Regions from separate parts of the Azospirillum sp. TSO5 genome, predicted to be linked through region 2. Evidence: riboswitches for the same ligand, from Rfam matches in the RefSeq annotation. Region 2 holds a riboswitch; the other holds the start of a gene.
The links. A riboswitch is a leader RNA that binds a small molecule or an ion and turns the genes downstream of it on or off. The one in region 2 is predicted to bind manganese.
Positions count from the first base shown of each region.

Region 1: it holds a riboswitch for manganese, as region 2 does, so the genes downstream of both, TSO5_RS06505 (manganese efflux pump MntP family protein) here and TSO5_RS20030 (sodium:calcium antiporter) in region 2, are expected to answer to the same signal.

Region 1 is NZ_LGQY01000021.1:354-10,660, reverse strand. Features, by position in the region: gene cysE (serine O-acetyltransferase) at 28-870, opposite strand; gene TSO5_RS06535 (helix-turn-helix domain-containing protein) at 895-1,884, opposite strand; gene pobA (4-hydroxybenzoate 3-monooxygenase) at 2,046-3,260, shown strand; gene TSO5_RS06525 (prephenate/arogenate dehydrogenase family protein) at 3,286-4,194, opposite strand; gene TSO5_RS06520 (hydrogen peroxide-inducible genes activator) at 4,311-5,222, opposite strand; gene ahpC (alkyl hydroperoxide reductase subunit C) at 5,474-6,037, shown strand; gene ahpF (alkyl hydroperoxide reductase subunit F) at 6,438-8,033, shown strand; gene TSO5_RS06505 (manganese efflux pump MntP family protein) at 8,248-8,826, opposite strand; yybP-ykoY riboswitch at 8,910-9,033, opposite strand; gene guaD (guanine deaminase) at 9,060-10,307, opposite strand, start outside.
Region 2 is NZ_LGQY01000077.1:26,974-37,280, reverse strand. Features, by position in the region: gene dmeF (CDF family Co(II)/Ni(II) efflux transporter DmeF) at 1-721, shown strand, start outside; gene TSO5_RS20035 (MFS transporter) at 801-1,982, shown strand; gene TSO5_RS20030 (sodium:calcium antiporter) at 2,121-3,119, opposite strand; yybP-ykoY riboswitch at 3,130-3,310, opposite strand; gene TSO5_RS20025 (cupredoxin domain-containing protein) at 3,697-4,173, shown strand; gene TSO5_RS20020 (cation diffusion facilitator family transporter) at 4,511-4,969, shown strand; gene TSO5_RS20015 (ABC transporter permease subunit) at 5,582-7,351, shown strand; gene TSO5_RS20010 (nitrate/sulfonate/bicarbonate ABC transporter ATP-binding protein) at 7,365-8,675, shown strand; gene TSO5_RS20005 (cation diffusion facilitator family transporter) at 8,707-10,134, shown strand; gene TSO5_RS20000 (MgtC/SapB family protein) at 10,115-10,307, shown strand, end outside.

The DNA of each region.
Region 1 (10,307 bases), on a different contig from region 2:
ACAGCGGAGGGACAGCGCAAAGGCGGCTCAGATGCTGTAATCGCCCTGCTGCAGGCTCTGATCCATGGTCAGCGCCGGCGCCGGCTCGTCGCGGCACCAGCCGACGACCTTGGCGGGCACGCCGGCCACGGTGGCGCAGCCGGGGACGTCCTTCAGTACGACGCTGCCGGCGCCGACCTTGGCGTGGGCGCCGATGGTGATGTTGCCCAGCACCTTGGCCCCGGCCGACAGCAGCACGCCGTCGCGCACCTTGGGGTGGCGGTCGCCATGCTCCTTGCCGGTGCCGCCCAGCGTGACGTTCTGCAGGATCGACACGTCGTTGCCGATCACCGCCGTCTCGCCGATCACCACGCCGGTGCCGTGGTCGATGAACACGCCGCGCCCGACCGGCACCGCCGGATGGATGTCGACGGCGAAGGCCTCCGACACCCGGCTTTGCAGGAAATGGGCAAGGTCGTGCCGGCCGCCCCGCCACAGCCAGTGGGCGACGCGGTGCCATTGCAGGGCATGGTAGCCCTTGAAATAGAGGAAGGGCGTCAGGCAGCCGTCGGCCGCCGGGTCACGCGCCAGGATGGCGGCGAGGTCGGCGGCGGCGGACTCGACGATGGCCGGGTCGGCCTCCATGGCGTCGCGCACCACGGCGGCCAGCCGGTCCTCCGGCATGGCGCGGTCGGCCAGCTTGCGCACCAGCAGGGCGGCCAGCGCCGGGCCAAAGCCGTCGCGCGCCAGCACGGCGTCATAGAGGTAGGGGGCGAGGCCGCTTTCCTCCTCCGCCACCCGGGCGGCGTCGGCGCGCAGGCTGCGCCACAGCGACTGTTCGACCGTTTCGGCCGCCTCGCGCATCGTGACGTCCAGGCTGTCCATCGCCATCACCCTTTCCCGCAAACAAGGCTGTTACTGTGGTGAGCCGCCCCCGGTCCGGTCAAGGCCGTTGCCGTCAAGGCTGCTTCCCGTTCCACCATCGCCATGCGCCCGGCGGAAAGCCTGCGGCGACCGCCCTTCGCGCTTGGTGAAGAAGCGCGAGAAATAGGCCGGGTCCTCGAAGCCCAGGGCATAGCCGATCTCCGCCATGCCGTGGCTGGTGTAGATCAGCGAACGGCGGGCCTCCAGCATCAGCCGGGCATGGACCAGTTGCAGGGTCGACAGGCCGGTGACCCGGCGGCAGGCAGCGTTCAGCCGGCCGGGCGTGACGCCCAGCGCGGCGGCATAGCGCTCCACCGGCCAATGCCGGCTGAAGTGCTCGTCGATCATCGGCCGCAGCCGGGCGAGCAGCCGCAAATCGGGCGACACCCCCTGCCCGTTGCGCCCAGCCTCGTCGCGCTGCCGGTCGGCCGCCAGCCGCGCGGTGGCGACCAGCAGCATCATCACCTGCGCCGAAATGGCGCTGGCCCGGCCGATGTGGTGGGCGCGGAACTCCCGCCTGATCTCGGCGAAACAGCGGTCGAGCGAAGCCGCCTCATCCGACCCGGCATTCAGGTCCCAAGCCTGCGGCAGGGCCGGTGCCTCGCGCAGTTCCGCCTCCGGTGCGGCGGCCAGCACACCGGCCAGGAACCCCTCCGACATGGTCAGCACATGGCCGTCGGTGCCGGGATCGAAGCGGAAGCCATGCACCACCTGCGCCGGCACGGTGATCAGCGCCGGGGCGCGGAACGCCACCTCCACCCCGTCGGCGGTCAGCCGCCCACCGCCGTCCGTGACCAGCAGGGCATGGCTCAGCCCGTCATGGCGGTGGGGGCGGACCTCCCAATTGTACAAGCGCATCCGCTCCGGGATCGTCTCGATATGGACGAAGCGCAGCTCCGGCATCGCCGGCGGTTCGCCGTACAGCCAATAGCGGGGAATGGGTTCGGCGCTGTGGCCGGAATGGGCAGCGTGGGCGGACATCGCACGAGCTCCGGCAGACTTGCGATGAAAAGTACAAGTCTTTCGCCGGTTCGTCTATGTCCGGCCCTCCGCCTCCGGGAATAGCATGAGTGCAAATGATTGGTGCATAAAACAATCAGCAAAAGCGCACCTGCCCCAGGTCCCCAAGGAGGGCGAGAGACATGCACCCCACCAAATCGGCTGATATCCAGTTCGGCCGCACCCAGGTCGCCATCATCGGCGCCGGCCCGGCCGGTCTGTTCCTGTCCCACCTGCTGCACCGCCAGGGCATCGAGTCGGTGATCCTGGAACACCGCAGCCGCGAGGAGATCGAGGGCACCATCCGCGCCGGCGTGCTGGAGCAATGGGTGGTCGACCTGATGAACGACATGGGGCTGGGCGACCGCATGATGCGCGAGGCCCATTTCCATTCCGGCATCACGCTGCGCTTCGACCGCCGCAGCCACCATATCGACATGGCGGAGCTGACCGGCGGCAAGCGCGTCACCGTCTACGCCCAGCACGAGGTGATCCGCGACCTCGTCTCCGCCCGGCTGGAGGATGGCGGCACCATCCTGTTCGGCGTGTCCGACTTGCGGTTCCTCGATCTGGAGGGCAAGACGCCGCGCGTGCAGTTCCGCCGCGGCGCGGACGGACCGCTGGAGGAACTGCGCTGCGACTTCATCGCCGGCTGCGACGGATTCCACGGGCCGAGCCGGCAGGCGATCCCTGCCGCGGCGCGCACCGAATACCAGATGGTCTATCCCTTCGGCTGGCTCGGCATCCTGACCGAGGCGCCGCCGTCGCACCCCGAACTGATCTACGCCAACCACGAGCGCGGCTTCGCCCTGCTCAGCACCCGCTCGCCGGAGGTGCAGCGGCTCTACATCCAGGTCGATCCCAAGGACGACATCGCCAACTGGTCCGACGACCGCATCTGGTCCGAACTGCACCGCCGGTTGGAGGACGGGAATGGCTGGACGCTGACGGAGGGGCCGGTCTTCCAGAAGGGCATCATCGCCATGCGCAGCTTCGTCTGCGATCCCATGCGGCATGGCCGGCTGTTCATCGCCGGCGACGCCGCCCACATCGTGCCGCCGACCGGCGCCAAGGGCCTGAACCTCGCGGTCGCCGATGTGGTGGTGCTGTCGCGCGCTCTCGCCGCCTACTACAAATCCGGCACGACCGAAGGGCTGGACGGCTACAGCGCCACCTGCCTGCGGCGGATCTGGAAGGCGGAGCGCTTCTCCTGGTCGATGACCACCATGCTGCACCGGAATGACGCGGAGTCGCCCTTCGAGCAGCGCGTGCATCTGGCCGAGCTGGACTATCTGGTCCACTCCCGCGCCGCCATGACGGCGCTGGCGGAGAATTACGTGGGATTGCCGATGGAGTGAAAAACCGCCGGCTCGCGCGCCTCTTTTACGCCTGCTTGGCGTCGATGATGCCCCGGCGCACGGCCCGCGTCTTGGTGAAGTGGTCCTGCAGCTGCTGCCCCTCGCCCCAGCGGATGGCGCGCTGCAACGCCGTCAGGTCCTCGGTGAAGCGCTGGAGAATTTCCAGCACCGCCTCGCGGTTGTTCAGGAACACGTCGCGCCACATCACCGGATCGCTGGCGGCGATGCGGGTGAAGTCGCGGAAGCCGCCGGCGGAGAACTTGATGACCTCGGACTTGGTGTCTTCCTCCAGGTCCGACGCGGTGCCGACGATGGTGTAGGCGATCAGGTGCGGCAGGTGCGAGGTGATGGCCAGCACGCGGTCATGGTGGCTGGCCTCCATGATCTCCACGGTGGAGCCGACGCGGCGCCACAGCTCCGTCACCCGCTCCAGCGCGTAGCGGTCGGCCCCGGTCGGCGGAGTCAGGATGCACCACCGGCCCTGGAACAGGGTGGCGAAGCCGGCCTCCGGCCCGGAATGCTCGGTGCCCGCCACCGGGTGGCCCGGGATCAGATGGACGCCGTCCGGCAGATGCGGCCCGATGTCGCGCAGGGCCGCCTGCTTGACCGAGCCGACGTCGGTGACGATGGTCCCGCGCTGCAGAAGCGGCCCGATGGCCTCGGCGACCGCGGCGTAGCTGCCGACCGGAGTCGACAGAATCACCAGATCGGCACCGGCGAGCGCCACGGCCGGATCGGTGGAGGCCTCCGCCACGATGCCCAGTTCCAGCGCCTTGGCGCAGGCCTCGGCGCTGCGGTCGGCGCAGACGACCTGCCGTGCGATCCCATACTCCGCCAACGCCCGTGCCAGGGAGGAGCCGATCAGACCGATGCCGATGATGGCGACGCGGTCGAACAGGGGGCCAGGGGCGGGAACGGTGTCGGTGATGGACATGACGCAGGGTGTCCCGAAAGCGGAGTGAACGGGCGAAAAACCGTCCCGTTTAAACCATCTCGCGCCCGCCGGACCAAGCGATACTTTGAGCGCGGCCGGTTCCCCAGCCGTCGCCCTCAGCCGTCCTTCCGCGTCATCTCCGCCCGGAGCGCTTCGGCCAGCCGCTGGAAGGTCTCCTTCCGGCCCGAGGTGCGGCGCCAGGCCAGCGCGATCCGCCGCCCCGGCCGGCCGCCGGCCAGCGGGCGAACCGCCAGATCCAGCCCGCGCAGGATGCCCGAATCGACCGCCATCTGCGGCAGCAGCGTCACCCCCAGCCCGTTCGCCACCATCTGCACCAGCGTGTGCAGGCTGGTGCCCTCGAAGGCGGTGTTGTGCGGCGTCGCGTCCAGCGCGCAGGCGGCCATGGCATGGTCGCGCAGGCAGTGCCCGTCCTCCAGCAGCAGCAGATCCTCCGACGGGACCGTCACCGGCTCGGCCGGATCGCCGGCGCTCAGCCGGTGGCCGGTGGGGCAGACGAAGGAGAAGCGGTCCTCCGCGATGTCCTCCGTCTCCAGGTCGCCCATCGGATAGGGCAAGGCCAGCAGCGCCGCATCCAGCTTACCGGCATTCAGCTGCTCCAGCAGCCGTGCCGTCTGATCCTCGCGCAGATAGAGGCGCAGGCGCGGGAAGGTCTCGCGCAGGGCCGGCATCACGCGGGGGATCAGGAAGGGTCCGATGGTCGGGATCACGCCGAGATGGAGCGCGCCCGACATCGGGTCGGCGGCCGACCGGGTGATGTCCACCAGCTCCTCCGCCCCCTTCAGCAATTGCCGGGCCCGCTCCGCGATCTCGCGGCCGAGCGGGGTCGGCAGCACGGAGCGGCGCGTGCGCTCCACCAGCGTGGCGCCCAGCAGATCCTCAAGCTCCTGCAAACCGGCGCTCAGCGTCGACTGGCTGACGAGGCAGGCCTCTGCCGCCTGCCCGAAATGGCAGCGGTCGACAACGGCGACGAGATAGCGGAGCTGGCGCAGGGTGGGGAGCGGTTTCATGCCCGATTATGTAATCGGTTTTATCGATCAATCCAATTGGTATTTTCTACTTCTCTTGATAACAGATTTCCCGTATTCCTCCTCGGGTCAACGGGACACGGGAACATCGCCCCGACCCCCGGCCTAGTGACAGGGGCCACAAGGCAGGCCCTCTTGTTCGACCCGGTGCGCCGCACTAAGTCGGGCATGTCACGGCCCCCGGCCGGAGATCGAGGCGACAACCATTCATCGCACCTCATCGGAGAACACAAATGTCCTTGATCAACAGCGAGATTAAGCCCTTCAAGGCGACCGCTTTTAAGAACGGCAAGTTCATCGACGTGACCGACGCCGACCTGAAGGGCAAGTGGTCGGTCGTGTTCTTCTATCCGGCCGATTTCACCTTCGTCTGCCCGACGGAGCTGGAAGACCTGGCCGACAACTACGCCGAATTCCAGAAGCTGGGCGTCGAGATCTACAGCGTCTCGACCGACACCCACTTCTGCCACAAGGCCTGGCACGACACCTCGCCGGCCATCGGCAAGATCAACTACACCATGATCGGCGACCCGACGCTGGCGATCAGCCGCAACTTCGAGGTCCTGATCGAGGAAGTCGGTCTGGCCGACCGCGGCACCTTCGTCGTCGACCCGGACGGCAAGATCCAGATCGTCGAGATCACCGCCGGCGGCGTCGGCCGTGACGCCAAGGAGCTGCTGCGCAAGATCAAGGCCGTCCAGTACGTCGCCGCCCACCCGGGCGAGGTCTGCCCGGCCAAGTGGCAGGAAGGCGAGAAGACCCTCGCCCCGTCGCTCGACCTCGTCGGCAAGATCTAAGGTTCTCCCGCAAGGGAAATCCTAAGGATCGGGGGCCGGCTCCGGCCGGCTCCCACCCCGCTCCGGCGGGTTTGAAAACGAGTACCCTTGATCGGCCGGAACGGCCGCAAGGCAGGTTTTAAACGGGCCGGCTTCAAAAGCCTCCCCGTCGTCAGGGTCCGTTATCGGTTTCCCCATCCCCGCGAAGGCGGGCACCCAGGCGCTTTTTGTCGCAGCCTTTTCCAAGCCTGGATCCCCGCCTGCGCGGGGAGGACGATGACGTTCCGACCTCTTCGCTGTTTGAAAGCCAGACCGCCCGCCCGACCGGCTCTTTTGACTCGGGCCACCATTTCTCCGCCCGGACCGCCGCGATTCCGCGCAGGCGATCCGCCCCGGACACGAGACGTTGGGAACGAAAGCCATGCTGGACGCCAATCTGAAGACGCAGTTGAAGGCCTATCTGGAGCGCATCACCAACCCGATCACGCTGGTGGCGTCGCTGGACGACGGGGCGAAGTCGCAGGAGATGCTGGGCCTGCTGGAAGACATCGCCTCGCTGTCGGACAAGATCACGCTGGACCGCAACGGCGCCGACGCCCGCCGGCCCTCCTTCGCCATCAAGCGCGACGGCACCGACATCGGCGTCACCTTCGCCGGCCTGCCGATGGGTCACGAGTTCAACTCGCTGGTTCTGGCCCTGCTGCAGGTCGGCGGTCATCCGTCGAAGGAATCCGAGGAACTGCTGGAGCAGATCCGCAACCTCGACGGCGATTTCCGCTTCGAGACCTATTTCTCGCTGTCCTGCCAGAACTGCCCGGACGTGGTCCAGGCCCTGAACCTGATGAGCGCGCTGAACCCGCGGATCAAGCATGTCGCCATCGACGGCGCGCTGTTCCAGCAGGAGGTCGAGCAGCGTCAGGTGATGGCCGTCCCCACCGTCTTCCTGAACGGCGAGCCCTTCGCCCAGGGCCGGATGGACGTGGCGCAGATCGTCGCCAAGCTCGACACCGGTGCCGTCGCCCGCGCCGCCGAGAAGATCAAGGCCAAGGCCCCGTTCGAGGTGCTGGTGATCGGCGGCGGCCCCGCCGGCGCCGCGGCCGCCATCTACGCCGCCCGCAAGGGCATCCGCACCGGCGTCGCAGCCGAGCGGTTCGGCGGTCAGGTGCTCGACACCATGGCGATCGAGAACTTCATCTCCGTCTCCCACACCGAGGGGCCGAAGCTGGCCGCGGCGCTGGAACAGCACGTCAAGGACTATGAGGTTGACGTGATGAACCTGCAGACCGCCACCGCCCTGGTGCCGGCCACGCAGGAAGGCGGCCTGATCGAGGTGAAGCTGGCCAACGGCGCCTCGCTGAAGTCCCGCACGGTGGTGCTGTCGACCGGCGCCCGCTGGCGCTCGATGAATGTCCCGGGCGAGGCGGAATACCGCAACAAGGGTGTCGCCTACTGCCCGCACTGCGACGGCCCGCTGTTCAAGGGCAAGCGCGTGGCGGTGATCGGCGGCGGCAACTCCGGTGTCGAGGCGGCGATCGACCTCGCCGGCATCGTCTCGCACGTCACGCTGATCGAGTTCGACAGCCAGTTGCGCGCCGATGCGGTCCTGCAGCGCAAGCTGCACAGCCTGCCCAACGTCACCGTCGTCGTCTCGGCCCAGACCACCGAGGTGCATGGCGACGGCAACAAGGTCGTCGGCTTGTCCTACAAGGACCGCAACGGCGGCGAGCTGAAGCGGGTCGATCTGGAAGGCATCTTCGTGCAGATCGGTCTGGTGCCGAACACCGAATGGCTGAAGGGCACGCTGGCGCTGACCCCGCGCGGCGAGATCGAGGTCGACAACCGCGGCCAGACCTCGCTGCCCGGCGTCTTCGCCGCCGGCGACGCGACGACGGTGCCGTTCAAGCAGATCGTCATCGCCATGGGCGAGGGTGCCAAGGCCGCACTGGCCGCCTTCGACCACCTGATCCGCACGGTGCCTGCCGAGGAACCCGCGCGCGAGACCATCGCCGCGGAGTAAAGACGGAAAGAGCCGGGGCGATGCGTCGCCCCGGCTCTTGATGCGCACCGGCGCTTTCCTTGGCCGTCATCCCCGCGAAGGCGGGGATCCAGGAAGCTCCGCAATGAAGCGGCTGAAACGGCTGGATTCCCGCCTTCGCGGGAATGACGACCGAAAAAGTGACTTTATTCCAGAGGCTTGGCGTTGCCTGACGATCTGCGAACGCCGTAACACTTCACCCCAGCGTATGCTCCAGCAGGATCTTGGCGCCCAGGCCGATCAGCACCACGCCGCCGGCCATTTCCGCCCAGCGGCCCAAATGATTGCCGGCGGCCTTGCCGATCAGCACGCCACCAAAGGCCACCGCGAAGGTCACCGCGCCGATCAACGCCGAGGTCGTCACCATGTCCACGTCGACCAGCGCCAGACCGGCGCCGACGGCGGCGGCGTCGATGCTGGTGGCGACGGCAGTGGTCAGCAGGGCCAGCCATTCGGCCCGCACGCTGCGCACCGGGCCGCAATCCTCCTCGCCCTCGTCATCGCTGTCCATGATGGCGTTGCGCAGCATCGCGCCGCCGACCGCCAGCAGCAGGCCGAAGGCGATCCAGTGATCGACCGTTTCCACGAGGCTGGCGAAGGCGATGCCGATGCCCCAGCCTACCAGCGGCATGGCGAACTGGCAGACGCCGAAGGCCGCGCCCACGCGCACCGCCTCGGGCAGGCCGGACCGGCGCGAGCAGGCCCCGCGGCCGAGTGCCGCGGCGAAAGAATCCATCGAAAGGCTGAAGGCAAGCGCGAGGGACGTGGCGATCATGGCTATTCCCAGGCCAGACAACACAGTGGAATCAGACAGACTCCGGCTGGCCGCGGAGATGCCCGATCCACTGGTCTCGCCGGGTCGGCCCTCTGGCCGCCGTGCGCGCCATGGCGGTAGCGGCCGGAGGCCGGAACCGTCCAAGTCTGTTGACGCGAACCCCGCCAGATCGCTGCCGGCGGGTGGCTACTCCCCAATGACGGGGGAACTCCTACAAGGACTGGGGGATTGGGTCAAGCGCCCGATTGCCGCAGGTGCGAGATGCGGCCGCGCAGGTAGGTGGCGGCCACCGAACGGTCGTCGCCCAGCGTCACCTGGATGAACAGCTCCTCCTCCAGATCGCCATCCACCGCCTTCATGCGATGTCGCATAGCCGGGGTGGCGGCGGGGTCGAGCACGACGAGGTCGGCCCAGCGTCCGGGCTCCAGACTGCCGATCTCGTCGGCCATGCCCAGAGCCTCGGCATTGCCGCGCGTCATCCAATGCAAGGCGGCGAGCGCCGGCAGGTTCTGGCGCCGCAGTTGCAGCACCTTGTAGGCCTCCGCCGCCGTGCGCAGCATGGAATAGCTGGTGCCGCCGCCGACATCGGTGGCGATGGCGGTGCGCACCGGCCGCTCCGGCTTCGACAGGGCGTCGAGGTCGAACAGGCCGCTGCCGATGAACAGGTTGCTGGTCGGGCAGAAGACGGCGACCGACCCGCTTTCCGACAGCCGTTCCATCTCCGCCTCCGACAGATGGATGCAGTGACCGAACAGCGAAGTCGGTCCCAGCAGCCCGAAGCGGTCATAGACATCGGTGTAGTCGCGGGCGCCCGGGAACAGGCGCCGCACCTCGGCGATCTCGTCGGTGTTTTCCGACAGGTGGGTCTGCATATGGACGCCGGGGTGCTCGCGCAGCAAAGCGCCGGCCGCCTCCAGCTGCGCCTCGGTCGAGGTGATGGCGAAGCGCGGGGTCACCGCATAGCGCTGCCGCCCATGCCCGTGCCAGCGGCCGATCAGATCCTTGCCGTCGCGATAGCTGCCATCGGCGGTATCGGTCAGGGCGGCGGGCGCGTGGCGGTCCATCATCACCTTGCCGGCGATCATTCCGGCGCCGCGCGCCTCGGCCTCGGCGAACAGGGCGTCGACCGACTGCGGATGGACCGAGCCGTAGACCACAGCGGTCGTCGTGCCGTTGCGCAGCAGCTCATCCATAAAGAAAGCGGCGTTGGCCGCGGCGTGGGCCGGATCGGCGAAGCGCTGCTCCTCGATGAAGGTGTATTTCTCCAGCCAGTCGAGCAGCTGGGCGCCGTAGGAGGCGATCACCTGGGTCTGCGGGAAATGGATGTGGGTGTCGATGAAACCCGGCAGCACCAGCTTGCCGCTGTGGTCGTCGACCGCCACCCCCTCCGGAACCCGGCCGCGCAGGTTCGCCCAATCCCCGACCTCCAGAATCCGCCCGTCAGCCCCGACCAGCAGCAGCCCGTCCTCGTGATAGGTCAG
Region 2 (10,307 bases):
CGAGCGCCTCGTCAACCCGGTGCCCATTGCCTACGGCGAGGCCATCGTCATCGCCGTCCTGGGCCTTGCGGTCAATCTTGGCAGCGCCTGGCTGCTGGGCGGCGAGCACCATCACCACGGGCATGGGCATCATCACGACCACGGCGCCCACCAACACCATGACCATCATGATCACCATCATGACGACCATGAGGATCATGAGGACCACCATTCCCACGGGCAAGCGCATGGGCATGGCGGTCACCACGCCCACGACCTGAACATGCGGTCGGCCTACATCCACGTCCTGGCCGACGCCGCGACGTCCGTCCTCGCCATCCTTGGGCTTCTGGCGGCTGGTTTATTCGGCTGGACTTGGATGGACCCAATCGTCGGTCTGGTTGGCACCGCCGTCATCCTCAGCTGGGCTTATGGCCTTATCCGCGACGCTGGCGCGGTGCTTCTTGACACGGTGCCGGACCCGAAACTGGCAACGGCTGTCCGCACCACCCTGGAGACCAATGGCGACCGCGTCACCGACCTGCACCTCTGGCGCGTCGGTCCAGGCCATATGGCGGCCATCATTGCCGTCGTGTCCGATCACCCGAAGCCGGTAGCCGCGTACAAGGCACGGTTGGCTCACCTGCACGGCCTCAGCCATGTCACAGTGGAGTTGGCGCAATGCGGAGATAGCCACACCGGCTCCGGCCATGACCATCACCCTCATCGTCACGCGGCATGATCGCCGTCAGGAGGATCTGTAATCACTACTTGTGGGTCCGCTGGTGATCGTTGAACGGGTTGTGGGGAACTAATAAACCGTGTCACTCCGCTCCATCCCCAGTAGTGTGGTCGCACTTGGGTTCGTCAGCCTGTTCATGGATGTCTCCTCGGAGATGATCCACAGCCTGCTGCCGGTGTTCCTAGTCTCTGTCCTGGGAGCCAGTGCACTGTCTGTTGGCTTCATCGAGGGCATTGCCGAAGCCACCGCCGCCATCACCAAGATCTTCTCCGGGGTGGTCAGCGACTGGATGGGGCGACGCAAGCCGTTGCTGCTGCTGGGCTACGGCATGGCCGCCCTGACAAAGCCGGTCTTTCCGCTCGCCGACACGCTGGCCTCGGTCCTGCTCGCCCGCTTCCTCGACCGGATCGGCAAAGGTGTGCGCGGGGCGCCGCGCGACGCGCTGGTTGCCGAGGTGACGCCGCCTGACCTGCGCGGCGCCGCCTTTGGCCTGCGGCAGTCGATGGACACGGTAGGGGCTTTCGCCGGACCAGCGATCGCCATGCTGCTGATGGTCCTGAGCGGCGATGACTTCCGCCTAGTGTTCTGGATTGCCGTCCTCCCGGCGTTCGTGGCCGTCGCGGTGATCCTGTTCGGCGTGCGTGAGCCCGACACGCAACCCTCCACTGAACCGCGCCGCTTTCCGATTCAGCGCAGCCAGCTGCGACGGTTGGATGCAACGTTCTGGAGCGTGGTGGCATTGGCATCAGTGCTGACACTGGCGCGCTTCAGCGAGGCCTTCCTGCTGCTGCGCGCCCAGAGCGTCGGCATGGAGAACGCTTACGCGCCGCTGGTGCTCATCGTTATGAACGTCGTCTACGCGGTTTCCGCATATCCCCTGGGGCGTTTGGCCGACCGGATGAACCGGCGCCGCCTATTGGCTCTGGGGGTTGGTTTTCTTGTTCTCGCGGACTTGGTTCTCGCGGCCGCTGGAAGCGCGTGGGTTGTCCTGGCCGGGGCGGCGTTGTGGGGGCTTCACATGGGCTCCACTCAAGGGCTGCTTGCGGTCTTCGTCGCCGATGCCACGCCCGCAGACCTGCGGGGAACAGGGTTCGGCCTCTACAACCTCATGACCGGCCTTGCTCTGTTGATCGCCAGCACTGTGGCCGGGGTGTTGTGGACCGTTGTGGGTCCGGATGCAACGTTCCTAGTCGGAGCCGCAGTCTCGTTGATCGCGCTGGTGGGGCTGTCGTGCGTCGTGCAGCGGCAAGCGAAGGCATAGACATGTCCAGCATTTCGCAGCCCTCAGCAACATTTCTCCGGTGACGCTTGTCGGAGGTGTTCTGTCAGGGGAGATACGAGATGGCGGGACCTTGGCACCTGTCGGACGCTCGCCCGCCTGAACGAGCGCCCTCCGCGATCAGCGGGCGAATGCCAGCATCCCTGCAAATGCCAAATACAGCCAACCGACCCGGGTCAACTTTTCGCTGGAAACCATTCCAGAGCGGAACGCCATCATCAGCGATGCCACAGCCACAGCCGTAAAGCCCGCAGCGAGGAACAGCGGCGTATCCAGCATCCAAGGCGTGAAGAAAAGGCCGAACGCAGTCGGCACGGTGGCCTGGATCATCATCGCGCCGGAGATGTTGGCGAGCGCCAACCGCTCCTTGCCTTGACGGACCCAAATGATGGCGTTCATCGTTTCCGGCAGTTCTGTCGCCAATGGGCTGAGCAGCAGAGCCGTGACCTGCGGCGGCAACCCGAGCGCCGGGGCGATGTCACTGATCTGCGCGACGAACAATTGGGAAGCTACGAAGATCACCAGAAGTGCAACACCGGTCTGCACCAAGGCCCAACCCAAAGCAGGATCAGCCTCTCCAGGACGGATCTTGAGAGGTTCAAGTTCGACGTCCTCGCAGCCATCGTCCTCGCGGCGTACTTCCTTCCAAATGTACATGGCATAAGCAGCCAGGAAAGCAATGCCGAGCCACGGCTTGATGCTGAAGACAGCAGCGCCGACCGCGATCTTCACGAGGAAAATGCCGAGGAACCACATCTGGTCGCGGCTTAACCGTAGCCCATCCACCTGCACCAGGGTGTTGGCCCGCCCAATCCGGCGTCGATTGACGAACAGCGACATCCCGACCACTGCATAGGCCAAGGTGCTGAGCGCCAGAGGCCCACCCAGGGCAGCGCCAATGCCGATGTCCTTGTGCGCGGCTCCGTCGCCAAACGCGACAGCGACAAGTGTCACCACACTTTCCGGCAGCGCAGTTCCCAACGCGGCAAGCACGGTACCGGTGGAGGTCTGACTAAGCCTCAGCTTTCGTCCGACCCACTCGATGCCATTCACAAAGGTTTCACAGGCTGCATAGATCAGCGCGGCGGAGGCAAGCAGAAGGATGATGGTGAGAAGCATGGAAAACTCAAGACGGTTGGCCGGACGCGGAAGCACACCAGCGCGGCATCCCGTCCGGCCGGACGGATGCAGCGCCAGTGGTCTTGCTTGATGGCCGGTTGGCGGCCGCGTGCGCCATGGGCCGCAGGCCCAAGTCTGTTGACGCACGCCCCTCTCTGAATGGAGGGTGGCTACTCCCCAATGACGGGGCGCTCAATAGCCGATGAGTGTTGCGTCGTCAACGCATGATGCCACGCCTTCAGTGCGTCCCTATGCCGCAGCGGCACCGTAGATGCGGTTGTGTGTTTCCAACCATCCGTCGGCTGTCGACCTGCCGCTCGCGGGTACCGCGTCAGACCTAGTTGATACTGTCGACATCCGTGCCCAAAAGTCTTGCCCAGCAAGGCGAAATGCTGCGCCTTATGCTGTAGCGCAATGTGCGGCGAGTGGGGCGGTGAGATGGCGGTCCACTCTCCATATGAGCTGGGAATAAGCACCTCCTGTGCCGCGTCACCCTTGAACACGGACGTTATGCTATCGCCTGAAGATGTAGTGGCATCGGAGGCACCGGATCCGTCGTTTCTTGGGAGGAACGGGCATGCTACGGACCTATCACTTTGCTTCAGTTCTGTTGACGGTCACGATGGCCGGCTGTGCTGCGGGAACGGCGGTCGAGACCGTCGCGCCACCGGGCTACATCGCGGATGCTCCAGCAAGAACAGCAGGGGTCGACTGGACAGGCGCTGAACCGGTCAACGTGGCGATGCAGGAATACAGCTATCAGCCCACGACACTTGTGTTTCAGGCTGGCCGCCCCTACCGACTGCACATCGAGAACCACGGTGGAACGTCGCATACGTTTTCCTCGGAGGGGTACTTCCGGGCGATCGCCGCGAGAAGCCTGACGACCACGAAGGGCATGGTCCAGAATCCCTACGTGAAGGACATCGAAATCGCGCCGGGTCAGTCAGCCGACCTCGCGTTTGTGCCAGTCAGCCCGGGCAACTACAAACTCAGCTGTCACGAACCGCTGCACGAAACGTTCGGGATGACGGGTAACATCAGCATCCAGTGATTGGCCAAGCAGCTGAGCTTGTGCCATCTCTGCAATCGTTTTTCTATTCGATCTTACAACCCAATGGCTGCCGTTCTGCTACAAGATTGGTGCAATGATATCTGAAGCCCATCAATCTCTCAGAAAAGCCAACGAACAGCACCCCTACAAAGTTCCTGTTTTGTCCGCTTAGCGTATATTGAGGCCCGTTCTATGGCGTCACCCCTGGTTGCTAGGCGGCGAGCACCATCACCATGGGCACGATCACCATCATGACCACCACGAGGATCATGATGATGACCACCATGTCCACGAACATGCGCATGGGCATGGTGGTCACCATGCCCACGACCTGAATATGCGGTCGGCCTATATCCACGTCCTGGCCGACGCGGCGACCTCGGTCCTCGCCATCCTGGGGCTTCTGGCGGCCGGCCTGTTCGGCTGGACCTGGATGGACCCGATCGTCGGCTTGGTCGGCACCGCGGTCATCCTCAGCTGGGCCTGTGGTCTTATCCGCGACGCCGGGGCGGTGCTTCTCGACACAGTGCCGGACCCGAAATTGGCTGCGGCTGTCCGTACGACCTTGGAGACAGACGGCGACCGGGTGACCGACCTTCACCTCTGGCGGGTGGGGCCGGGCCATATGGCGGCCATCGTCGCCCTGGTATCCGATCACCCCAAGCCAGTGGCCGCATACAAGGAGGGACTGGCCCACCTGCACGGCCTCAGCCACATCACGGTGGAGGTGGCACAGTGTGGAGACAGCCACTCCGGCTTTGGCCATGACCATCATCCCCATCGCCACGCAGGGTGATACCGCCGATCCTCAGCCGGCGGCCGCCAAATCGCCGAATGACGGACGCTACCGGACGAGGCTGACGGGCTGGCCTACCTTCCGTTTGAGTTGGCATGTCGTGAAAGCCTGAAGAACCCTCGACGCGACGTTCCATCCATGAAGCTTTTTTGACCGCTCAAAAGGCGTCGCTCACGCCTCTTGACCAACCCGTGGCGCGGGAGTACAGGGACGGCAACGTCACCGCAAAATCGGCCGGCGCTCGCGTGTCCGTGATGGACCACGGCTCCCGCCGAGAAGGCAAGAGATGGAAAGCCCCAGTAGTCGACCTCGACCCAACACCGCGACGACGCTGATCCTGGGCTGACCTGCCGAACAGGTCCACCACGGTCGGCGTCTTCGCCGAACCGAACACAGGTGGACCATGGTGAACATTCCCCTCACCATCCGACGCTTCGTGCGTCCGCTGCGTTTTCGTAGCGGTCTGCGCGGCGTGTCGCGCGAGCCGACTCCGCGAAGTCGGTGATCCAACCCCGCTTTCCATAGGCGGTTCCGGCGCCTCTCCGCGCCGGGACAGCCGTTGTTGCGCTTGCCAAGCGGTCCGCAGATGCAGGACCGCGGGATGGAACAGTCATGGTCTGGATCAACACAAGCGTCTCGGTGAAGGCCGTTGACGCCAAGCCCAACCGCTGGGATCTGCTCGCCCTGCCGCTGGTCATCGGGCTGCTGGCACTGGTTGCCATCGGCGGGCACCAGATGGCGGCCCCGCTGGACGGCATCGGTGCAGAGCCGGTCGTCCTCGACCCCTCGATGCTGCCGGAGTACGCCCTGCGCTCGACCCTGCGCATGCTGGCGGCGATGGCAGCGTCGCTGGTCTTCACCTTCACCTACGCGACCCTGGCGGCCAAGAGCCGGCGAGCCGGCATGGTTCTGATCCCGGTGCTGGACGTGCTGCAGTCGGTGCCGGTGCTCGGCTACATCTCCTTCACCGTCGTCTTCTTCCTGGCGCTGTTTCCCGGCAGCGTGCTGGGGGCGGAGTGTGCGGCAATCTTCGCCATCTTCACCAGCCAGGCCTGGAACATGGCGTTCAGCTTCTACCAGTCGCTGCGCACCGTGCCGCGCGATCTGGACGAGGTGGCCGACAGCTTCGGCTTTTCCGGCTGGCAGCGTTTCTGGGCGCTTGAGGCACCCTACGCGACGCCGGGGCTGGTGTGGAACATGATGATGTCGATGTCGGGCGGCTGGTTCTTCGTCGTCGCATCGGAGGCCATCACGGTCGGCGACAAGACCATCACGCTGCCCGGCATCGGCTCCTATCTGGCCGAGGCCATCGCGCAGCAGCGACTGGGCGCGGTCGGCTGGGCGGTGCTGGCGATGCTGCTGGTCATCCTGGCCTACGACCAGCTGCTGTTCCGCCCGCTGGTCGCCTGGGCCGACAAGTTCCGGGTCGAACTGACCGGCGCGCAGGTGGTGCCGGACTCCTGGCTGCTCGACCTGTTCCAGCATACCCGTTTCTTCCGCGCGCTGTTCGCGCCGCTCGATGCCCTGCTGGGGAGGGCAGTCTGGTGGCGGCTGGCCTTGCCCGCCGGATTCGGGGCCGGCTTGGCCGTCGACCCGGCCCGGCGCTCGATCCTGCGCTGTCTGGAGCGCGTGCCGGTCAAGGCGGTGGACATGGCGTGGTACGGCGTCCTGGTGATGACCGGGCTCTATTGCGGCTGGTCGATGGTGACCTTCATCGCGTCGGGCGTGGAATGGAGCGACGTCGGCACCGCCTTCCTGCTCGGCGGAGCGACGCTGCTGCGGGTGGTGGCGCTGATCGTGGCGGCGACGCTGGTCTGGGTGCCGTTGGGCGTGATGATCGGACTGCGGCCGCGGCTGGCGGAGAAGGTGCAGCCGGCAGCCCAGTTCCTCGCCGCCTTCCCAGCCAACCTGCTGTTCCCGGTGGCGGTGGTGGCGATCGTCCGCTTCGACCTGAACCCGGATGTCTGGCTCAGCCCGCTGATGATCCTCGGCACCCAGTGGTACATCCTGTTCAACGTCATCGCCGGGGCCACCGCCTTCCCCAGCGATCTGAAGGAGGCGGCGGCCAATTTCCGCATCCGTGGCTGGCAATGGTGGCGCGACGTCATGCTGCCGGGCGTCTTCCCCTATTACGTCACCGGGGCGGTCACCGCGTCCGGCGGTTCGTGGAACGCCAGCATCGTCGCCGAGGCGGTGAGCTGGGGGGACACCACGCTGACCGCCCACGGCCTGGGCAGCTACATCGCCCAGGCGACGACCGCCGGGGATTACCCGCGCATCGTGCTGGGCATCGCCGTCATGTCGCTGTTCGTCATCCTGTTCAATCGCCTGCTGTGGCGTCCGCTCTATGCGTTCGCCGAACGCCGTCTGCGCCTCGCCTGAAAGGGACACCGTCATGCTGAACACCGTGAACACCACCCTTTTCGAGCTGAACGGCGTCCGTCAGGCCTATGCCAAGCCGTCCGGCCAGGATTATGTCGTCCTCGACAACGTCGATCTGACCTTGCGCGACGGCGAGGTCGTCGGCCTGCTCGGCCGTTCCGGCTCGGGAAAATCCACGCTGCTGCGCATCGTCGCAGGGCTGGTCAAGCCGACCGCCGGTGCGGTGCGTCATCATGGCGAGGCGGTCGGCGGCCCGACCGACGGGGTGGCGATGGTCTTCCAGACCTTCGCCCTGTTCCCCTGGCTGACCGTGTGGGAGAACGTCATGGCCGGGTTGAAAGCCAAGGGCGTCCCCGCCGGGGAGGCCGAGGCCCGGACCGAGGAGGCGATCGACCTGATCGGCCTGTCCGGCTTCGAATCCGCCTATCCGAAGGAGCTGTCGGGCGGCATGCGCCAGCGGGTCGGTTTCGCCCGCGCGCTGGTCGTGCATCCGGAAATCCTGCTGATGGACGAGCCGTTCTCGGCGCTGGACGTGCTGACGGCGGAAACACTGCGCACCGATCTGCTCGACCTGTGGATGGAGCGGCGGCTGCCGATCAAATCGATCCTGATGGTGACGCACAACATCGAGGAGGCGGTGCTGATGTGCGACCGCATCCTGGTGTTCTCCTCCAACCCCGGTCGGGTTGCCGCGGAAATCCGGGTCGAGCTGCCGCACCCGCGCAACCGTCTGGAGCCGGCATTCCGCGCCATGGTCGACGACATCTACGGGCTGATGACGGCGCGCAAGCCGCTGCCCGTTCCGGCCAGTGCGACGGAGAAGCGACGTCCGGTCCATGCCCAACCGCTGGAGCGGGTGTCGACCAACCTGCTGGCCGGCTTGATGGAAACGCTGGCATCGCCCGCCTATCTCGGCAAGGCCGACCTGCCGCATCTCGCCGCCGGTCTGCAGCACGAGATCGACGACCTGTTCCCCATCGCCGAGGCGCTGCAGATGCTGGGATTCGCCGAGGTGGCGGAGGGCGACATCCATCTGACCGAACCCGGCCGCCTGTTCGCCGAGTCCGGGGTGGACGACCGCAAGCGCCTGTTCGCCGAGCATCTCGTCCTCTATGTGCCGCTGGCCGCGCACATCCACGCCACGCTCAAGGGGGCGCCGAACCACCGGGTTCCCAGCGCACAGTTCCAGGAGGAGCTGGAGGCCTTCATGAGCGAGGACTATGCCGAGGAGACCCTGAAGGCGGTGACGAGCTGGGCGCGCTATGCCGAGCTGTTCACCTATGACGATGAAGCCGAGACGTTCGAATTCGAGGACGCCGAATAAGCCGCCACACCTTGTCCGGAGGACCGGCATCATGAACAACGAAAAGGAAGCGGTCGCCCTCGGCTCCATCGCGGCGAGCGGGGCGATGACCGTCGGCAAGTTCGCGGTGGGGCTCAGCACCGGCAGTCTCGGCCTGATCTCGGAGGGCGCGCACAGCCTGCTCGACCTCGGGGCCACGGTGATGACCTATCTCGCCGTCCGTGTCAGCGACAAGCCGGCCGACGCCGGGCACCCCTATGGCCATGGCAAGATCGAGAGCGTCACCGCCCTCGGCGAAACCGGGCTGCTGTTCCTGACCAGCGCCTGGATCGCCTACGAGGCGGTCCATCGTCTGGTTACCGGCGATGCGGAGGTTCAGGCGACCTGGTGGTCGATCGGGGCGGTGCTGGTCTCGATCGCCATCGACGCCTACCGGGCGCACGAGCTGTCGCGCGTCGCCAGGGAGACCCGCAGCCAGGCGCTGGAGGCCGACGCGCTGCACTTCTCCTCGGACATCCTCAGTTCGGCGGTGGTGCTGGTCGGGTTGGGGCTGGTGTGGCTCGGCTATCCCAAGGGCGATGCGCTTGCCGCCATCGGGGTGTCGGTCTTCGTCTGCCTCGCCGGCTACCGGCTGGGCCGACGGACCATCGACACGCTGATCGACGCCGCCCCCGCCGGCGCCGCCGAGCGGGTCGCCGCCATCGTCTCGGCGATCCCCGGGATCGCGGGGGTCCGGCGCGTGCGGGTCCGCCCGGCGGGCAGCGTGCTGTTCGTCGACCTCGACCTCCTGGTCGGCCGCACCTTGCCGCTGGAGGCCGTCCAGGCATTGCGGGACCGGGCGGTCGCCGCCATCGGCACCGAGATGCCCGAGGCGGAGGTGTCGATCGCGACACACCCGCTGGCCCTGGACGACGAGACGGTGATGGAGCGGGTGATGGTGCGCGCGGCCAATCTGGGCCTCGCCGTCCATCACGTCACGGTCCAGCGGGTAAGCGGCCGGCTGTCGGTCGGTTTCGATCTGGAGGTGGAGGGTGGCCTGACGATCCAGGCCGCGCATGACCTGTCGTCGCGCCTGGAATCCGCGATCAAGGACGAGCTGGGTTCCGACATCGAGGTCGAGAGCCACATCGAACCCCTGCAGGACGCCGGGTTGAACGGCACCGACGCCGACCTCGGCCGGCTGGCTGAGATGCAGAGCCAAATGACGGCGTTCATCCGCCGCGACGGCCGGCTGCTGGACATCCACAATCTGCGGGTCCGCCAGACTGCGGCCGGGCTGGTGGTGACCTTCCACAGCCATGTCGTTCCAACCGACACCGTTGTGACGATCCACGACGCCATGGACGCGCTGGAGCGGCACATCCGCGACCTGCATCCGGACATCGTCCGTGTCGTCGGCCACTCGGAACCGGACCATGATGGTCCGCTCTCGATCCCTTCCGCCACGGGGGCTTCCGCCGATGCCGCTCACTCTGCCTGATCTCGCGACGGCGGTATCGACCGCCTCCTCCTTCACCGCAGCCTTCGTCCTGGGCGGTCTGATCGGCTTTGAGCGCCAGTACCGGCAGCGCACCGCCGGGCTGCGCACCAACGTTCTGGTTGCCGTCGGGGCGGCGGCCTTTTCCGACATCGGCATGCGGCTGTTCGGCGCCG